2 regions of the Nitratireductor sp. GZWM139 genome follow, and region 1 is predicted to be linked to the other one. Evidence: predicted binding sites of a transcription regulator. Region 1 holds the regulator's gene; the other holds the start of a gene.
What was found. The regulator PhoB, encoded in region 1, activates phosphate uptake and scavenging genes when phosphate is short. The targets are predictions, from matches to a motif close to TGTCATNNANCTGTCAT.

Region 1 (3,474 bases):
TGTCTTTTTCCATCAAATCTGGTCTCCCAATGACCCGAAACCGTCCGCATCGCCCGGGCCACAACTGTCTCGTCTGCTTTCAAACGCCATTGAGCGGAATTCGTTCCCTCCGACGGGAACATTTTCGCATATGGGGCGTTTCACCCGTCACAAATGCACTAATTCTCATTGCCATGTCTTGAGGGAGACTTGAAATCCATGACCCTGTCAGCGCGTATCGCTCCGCACCTTCCTTACCTGCGGCGCTTTTCCCGGGCCGTTTCCGGCTCCCAGTCCAGCGGTGACGCACTGGTGGCTGCGACGCTTGAAGCGTTGATCGCCGATACGAGCATCTTTCCCGAGGCATCGACCGACAAGATCGCCCTCTTCAGGCTCTTCACATCGCTGTTCGAAACGCTGGACGTTCCGGTCCCCGAAGGCACGCCGAGCTCGGCATGGGAAAAGCGGGCCATGAGCAACCTTTCTTCGCTCGCGCCCCGTCCGCGTCAGGCCTTCCTGCTGGTGGCCGTAGAGAATTTCCGGCCGGAAGAGGCTGCGGAAATTCTCGAGACGGATATGAAAGGCATCAACACGATGCTGCGCGAAGCCAGCGAGGAGATTTCCCGTCAGGTGGCGACAGACATCCTCATCATCGAGGACGAGCCCCTGATCGCCATGGACATCGAGGAAATGGTCGAAAGCCTCGGGCATCGCGTGGTCGGCACGGCCCGCACCCACAAGCAGGCGGTCGAAATGTTTGCCAAGACGCAGCCGAAAATGGTGCTGGCCGACATTCAGCTTGCCGATGGCAGTTCAGGCCTTGATGCGGTGAACGAGATCCTCGACGCGGCCACCGTACCGGTCATCTTCATCACCGCCTTCCCCGAGCGGCTTCTGACGGGCGAGCGCCCGGAACCGACCTTCCTTGTGACCAAGCCGTTCAGCCCGGAAATGGTCAAGGCGCTCATCAGCCAGGCGCTCTTCTTCGATCAGCAGGCGCACGCGGCGGCCTGACAGGCCCCCGCTTCTTCACGCGTTTCTCAAAAAAGCCGCCTCCGGGCGGCTTTTCTTTTGCCCAAAATCTCTCCGGCGGAACCAAATCCGAATGCCAGACGTTTAACCGGCATAACTAAACGGAGAGACAGAATGCTATACTGGGCCCTGATATTCCTTGTCGTCGCGATCATCGCCGGCGCACTCGGTTTCGGCGGAATTGCCGGCGCTTCGGCAGGCATTGCGCAGATCCTCTTCTACATCTTCCTCGCCCTGCTCGCGATCTCGCTGATCATGGGCCTTCTGAAACGCGGTCGCTAAACGGCGACGCACACATAAACGAATGCGGCATAAGCGAACCGGACCATCCATGGCTTCCGTTTCGTGAAGACAATGAAAGGAGAAAGCCATGGAACACATCGCTGCACTTCTTTTGATTGTCGGCTGCTCAGGCAATGTGGGGGCCGGCGACACGCGCGAATGCCAGGAACTGCCCGCCCCCACCCCGGTCTACGAGACGTTTGAGGAGTGCGAGGCGGAGAAGCCGGTTGCAATGCGCGAGCTGGAAACCGAAGCGCCGCAGGTTCTCGCCACCTGCGTCTATGTGGATCCCGCACTTGTCTATGACGATGCGATCCTGGAGTGGGACATCACCAGCAATGGCGAGCTGACAGCTTCCATCGAGCCGGTGACGAGCTTTGCCGTGGCGCAGAACGAGCATGCCCGCCCCGGACACGCCGCCACGAAATAACGGGCCACGAAATAACGCGCGAAGAGCTTCAACGAAAAAGCCCCGGTCGAACCGGGGCTTTTTTTAATGGCTGTATCGCGTCTGTCAGGCTTCGCGGATCGCATAGCCCGCGCCGCGAATGGTGCGGATCACATCGGGCAGACGCCCGTGGTTCACGGCCTTGCGCAGCCGGCCCACATGCACGTCCACGGTGCGCTCGTCGATATAGATCGTCTCGCCCCAGACATTGTCGAGCAGCTGGCTTCGCGAGAAGACGCGGCCGGGATGCTGCATCATGAATTCCAGGAGGCGGAACTCTGTCGGCCCGAGACGGATCTCGTTCTTGCGGCGGTAGACACGGTGCGATTCACGGTCGAGCACGATGTCCCCGACCGAGAGAACCGTCGAGAGCACTTCCGGCTTCGCGCGCCGCAGAAGCGCGCGAACACGCGCCACGAATTCCGGCGTCGAGAAAGGCTTCACCAGATAGTCGTCCGCGCCGGTTGAAAGGCCGCGCACACGGTCGCTTTCCTCGCCACGGGCGGTGAGCATGATGATCGGCAGGCGCTCCGTTTCGGGGCGCATGCGCAGCCGGCGGCACAGCTCGATGCCGGAAACGGCCGGAACCATCCAGTCCAGAACGAGCAGATCGGGTACGTTTTCCTGCAGGCGCACTTCGGCTTCATCGCCGCGAGAGATCATCTCGACCTGATAGCCTTCGGCTTCCAGATTGTACTTGAGCAAGACGCAAAGCGGTTCGTCGTCTTCAACGACCATGACCTTGGGGGCAATCATGGCAGGCATTCTCCTCGGGCAGTCTACGGCCGGTTAGACATCGGATTCGACCGTCATCTGTGTTTCGTCAAGCTTCGGCCGCTGGACCGGAAGCTGGGACCCCGTCACCACATAATAGGCATTTTCGGCGATATTGGTCACATGGTCGCCGATACGCTCAAGATTTTTCGCACAGAACAGGAGGTGCGTGCAGGCCGTGATGTTGCGCGGGTCTTCCATCATGTAGGTGAGGAGTTCGCGGAAAACCGACGTGTACTGAATGTCGATTTCCTCATCCTCGTCGCGCAGCCGGATTAACGCCTCGGCATTGCGCGCCACATAGTGCTCGACCACCGAATTGACCTGTTTCAGCACGAGGCCGGCCATCGCGTCGATGGAATGCGCAAGCGTGCGCGGCGTGGCGCTTTCGCCCACGGCGCCGACGCGCTTGGCAATGTTCTTGGCCAGATCGCCGATGCGCTCGAGATCAGCCGCCATGCGGATGGCGCCCACGACGCTGCGCAGATCCTGCGCCATCGGCTGGCGCTTTGCGATGAGCGTGATGGCGCGCTCATCAAGGTCGCGCTGCTTGGCGTCCATGATCGTGTCATCGGAGATGATGCGCTGTGCAAGCGCCGTATCGGAGTGCAGCAGCGCCCTGGTGGAAGCGCGCGTCATCTCGCCGGAGAGATCGCCCATGTCGCGGATGAGGCGGTCGATTTCACCGAGTTCCTCATCGAAGGAGCTGACTGTGTGCTCGCCCATGGTCTGGTTCCTTATCTGTGCGTTTGCCGCGCCGTCAGCCGAAGCGTCCGGTGATGTAATCCTGGGTGCGCTTGTCATCCGGATTGGTGAACATCTTGTCCGTCGGGCCTTCCTCGACCAGATTGCCGAGGTGGAACATCGCCGTGCGCTGCGAGACGCGGGCCGCCTGCTGCATGGAGTGCGTGACGATCACGATCGTGTAGTTCTCGCGCAGTTCGTCAATCAGCTCTTCC
Region 2 (3,474 bases), on a different contig from region 1:
GGCAGGACCTGCGTCTGCGGTCATTTCGGCTCCCTGGGGCGCGCCTGTCTGATGCATCTTGCTCTCCACGGTTTTCGACAGCTTTCCGGGTTTAGTTAGTGTGCGTTGCGGAAAGATGCAATTTCGCAGACTGCGACCAATTGGGCATGATTTTCTAAGAGTAACCGGATTACCTCCAGTCATTTGCGTGGCACATGCCTCGCGCGAAACAAAAAACCGGGGCGCAAAGGCCCCGGTTCGAGTGCATGCGCTCAGTGTCAGGCCGAGCGCACGGGATCGAGCGTCATTGTGTAGAGCTCGTTGTCATCGCGATCCATAAGGCGCACCGTCATCTGCTGGGTGTCGGCGTCGATGTCGACCAGGCCGAAGAACTGGAAGCCGTCCGAAGGCGGCAGGTTCACGCCCTGCTCCTTGCTCGGGGCCTTCACATATTTCAGTTCCGGGCCGAAGGTCTGGTCCAGATCGTTGGGGCCGAACGTGCCGGCGTGCAGCGGGCCGGACACGAATTCCCAGAACGGGTTGAAGTCCTGGAACTGCGCCTTGTCGGGATTGTAGTAGTGGGCAGCCGTGTAGTGCACGTCGGCAGTCAGCCACACCGTGTTCTCGATGCCCGCATTCTTGATGAAGCGCAGCAGCTCGGCGATTTCCAGCTCGCGGCCCTTGGCAGCGCCATCGTCGCCATTTGCAATCGCCTCGATCTTCTCGCCGTCACGCACCACAAGGCCGATCGGCATGTCGCAGGCGATCACCTTCCAGGTGGCGCGCGAGTTCGAGAGTTCGCGCTTCAGCCACTGCATCTGCGCATCGCCCAGAATGCGGGCCTCATCGCTCAGCTCATCCTGCATGGAAGCGGTGTTGGGGCCGCGATAGGAGCGCAGGTCGAGGAAGAACACGTCCAGCATCGGCCCGTAGGCGATCTTGCGGTAGACGCGGCCGGGCTCTGCCGGGGTGAAGCGGATCGGCGACATCTCGTGGAACGCGCGGGCAGCGCGCGCCTGCAGAAGCGCCACCGACTTCTCGGTGTAGCGGTCGTCTTCGGTGAGGTCCTTGGAGGCCGACCAGTTGTTGACCACTTCATGGTCATCCCACTGGAAGAAGGTCGGGCACACGGCGTTCAGCGCGCGCACATGGTCGTCCATCATGTTGTACTTCCACTGGCCGCGGAACTCGTCCAGCGTTTCAGCGACCTTGCGCTTCTCGTCGATCACCACCTTGTTGACCCATTTGGAGCCGTCCTTCAGCTCCACCTCGTCCTGGATCGCGCCGTCGGCATAGATCGTGTCGCCGGAATGCAGGAAGAAGTCGGGCTCGTGCTTCGACATGGTGGCATAGGTCTTCATGCCGGTCTCATCGATGCCCCAGCCCTGGCCGGCGGTGTCGCCCGACCAGGCGAAACGGATGTCGCGGCGTGCAGAGGGTGCGGTGCGGAAGCGTCCGACAATCGGCTCCGAGCGCGCCGAAACGTCGGAGAGATCAACGGCAGTCATGCGGTAGAAAATATCCTGATCGGGCGTCAGGTTCTCCAGCAGCCTTTTGACGGCGAGATCGCTGTCGGGCAGGGCGTCGAGGCTCGGCAGCCGGGTCGGGTTAGCGAAGCTCTCGGTGGTCGAGACTTCAAACTCCACCCGCGCCGGGCGATCCGTGCGGGTCCAGATCATGCCGGTCGTGGTGTCCACGTCGCCGGACTGGACGCCATGAGTGAAGACGGGGCGCGACGAGGCGCGCGAAATGGCGGGCATGGCCAGCCCGCCAAGCGTGGTGGCAAGTGCGGTTGCGCCGCTTCCGATCAGGAATTTGCGGCGGGTGCTCACTCCAAAGGACTTCATGACAGTCTCCCTCGATCTGGTTGGGTCGTGGGAGGCAATTTCACCGTTTAGTGTGGCAACCGGTTATCGGCGGCGTGACATCTATCTGACCATTGAATGACGGCCCGCAGGCAGGCCGTCATCGTCAGGTTTCCGGCCCTAGGCGAGCCCCTTCTTTTCCATCATGGCTTCCGGCGTCGGCATGCGCCCGCGGAACGCCTTGTAAAGCTCTTCGGGATCAGCCGACCCGCCGGCCGCATAGATGTGCCGGAGCAGTTTCTTCGCGGTTTCCGGATCGAACGGATCGCCCGTTTCCTCGAAGGCGCGGAAGGCGTCTGCGTCGAGCACTTCCGACCACATATAGGAATAATAGCCGGCTGAATAACCATCGCCCGCAAACACATGCAGGAAATGCGGCGTGCGGTGGCGCATCACGATGGCGTCCGGCATTTCCATCTGCTTCAGCGTTTCCGCCTCGAAGTCCAGCGGCGCATCGGGTGCTTCGGCCTGGCTGTGGAACGCCATGTCCATCAGCGCCGAGGCGGTGAACTCCACCGTTGCAAAGCCGGCGTCGAAGGTGCGCGCCGCGCGCATCTTCTCAAGCAGTTCCTGCGGCATGGGCTGGCCGGTTTCGTGATGCAGGGCGAATTTCTGCAGCACCTCCGGCACGGTGAACCAGTGCTCATAGAGCTGCGAGGGCAGCTCCACGAAGTCGCGGGAGACCGAGGTGCCGGAAATCGACGGCCAGGTCACGTCGCTCAGAAGCCCGTGCAGCGCATGGCCGAATTCGTGAAACAATGTGCGTGCTTCATCGACCGAGAGAAGGGCAGGGGTGCCCTTGGGCGGCTTTGCGAAGTTCATCACATTGTAGATGATCGGCGTCTTGCCGGCACCCAGCCGATAGCCCGACTGCAACCCGCTCATCCATGCGCCGGAGCGCTTGGACGGGCGATTGAAATAGTCGGCCAGGAACAGGCCGCGTTGCGAGCCGTCGGCATTGCGCACGATGAAGGTGCGCACGTCTTCATGCCAGGCCGGAACGCCCTTCTGCTCCTCGAAGGTCAGGCCGAACAGCCGGTTGGCGACATCGAAGGAGGCGGCGATCACGTTTTCGAGTGCGAGATAGGGTTTCAGCGCGCTTTCATCGAAGGCGAAGCGCTCGGCGCGCCGCTTCTCCGCATAATAGCGCCAGTCCCAGGGGGCGATGGCGTGGTTCTGGCCGTCTTCGGCTGCCAGCCTCGCCAGTTCCTTTTCGTCTTCGGCGGCTTTCTCGCGCGCCTTTCGCCAGACCGGCTGCAAAAGCTCCTGCACGGCCTCCGGCGTTTTCGCCATCGTGTCGTCCAGCTTCAGCGCGGCATAGGTTTCATAGCCGAGCAATCGCGCCTTCTCTGCGCGAAGCTTGAGCGTGCTCGCAATAATGTCGGCGTTGTCCGTGTCGCCGCCATTCTCGCCGCGTTTGGCAAATGCGTTGAACACCTTCTCGCGCAGGTCGCGCCGTTCGGAGGAGGCAAGGAACGGTTCCACGATGGAGCGTGAGAGCGTTGCCGCATAGCGCCCCTTCTCGCCGCGCGCTTCGGCGGCTTCCGCCATGGCGCTCTTCAGCGCGTCGGAGAGCCCGGCCAGGTCGTTTTCCTCCAGAAACAGTGACCAGCCGCTTTCGTCTGCAAGC

Region 2: the regulator PhoB is predicted to act here: its motif matches at 1,912-1,928, upstream of NDI72_RS12355 (alkaline phosphatase D family protein).

Annotation. Positions count from the first base shown of each region.
Region 1 is NZ_JAMQML010000008.1:25,189-28,662, forward strand. Features, by position in the region: gene NDI72_RS11390 (response regulator) at 199-993, shown strand; gene NDI72_RS11395 (DUF1328 domain-containing protein) at 1,126-1,293, shown strand; gene NDI72_RS11400 (hypothetical protein) at 1,382-1,723, shown strand; gene phoB (phosphate regulon transcriptional regulator PhoB) at 1,808-2,494, opposite strand; gene phoU (phosphate signaling complex protein PhoU) at 2,531-3,241, opposite strand; gene pstB (phosphate ABC transporter ATP-binding protein PstB) at 3,276-3,474, opposite strand, start outside.
Region 2 is NZ_JAMQML010000009.1:15,346-18,819, reverse strand. Features, by position in the region: gene NDI72_RS12360 (MBL fold metallo-hydrolase) at 1-24, opposite strand, end outside; gene NDI72_RS12355 (alkaline phosphatase D family protein) at 258-1,826, opposite strand; gene NDI72_RS12350 (M3 family metallopeptidase) at 1,965-3,474, opposite strand, start outside.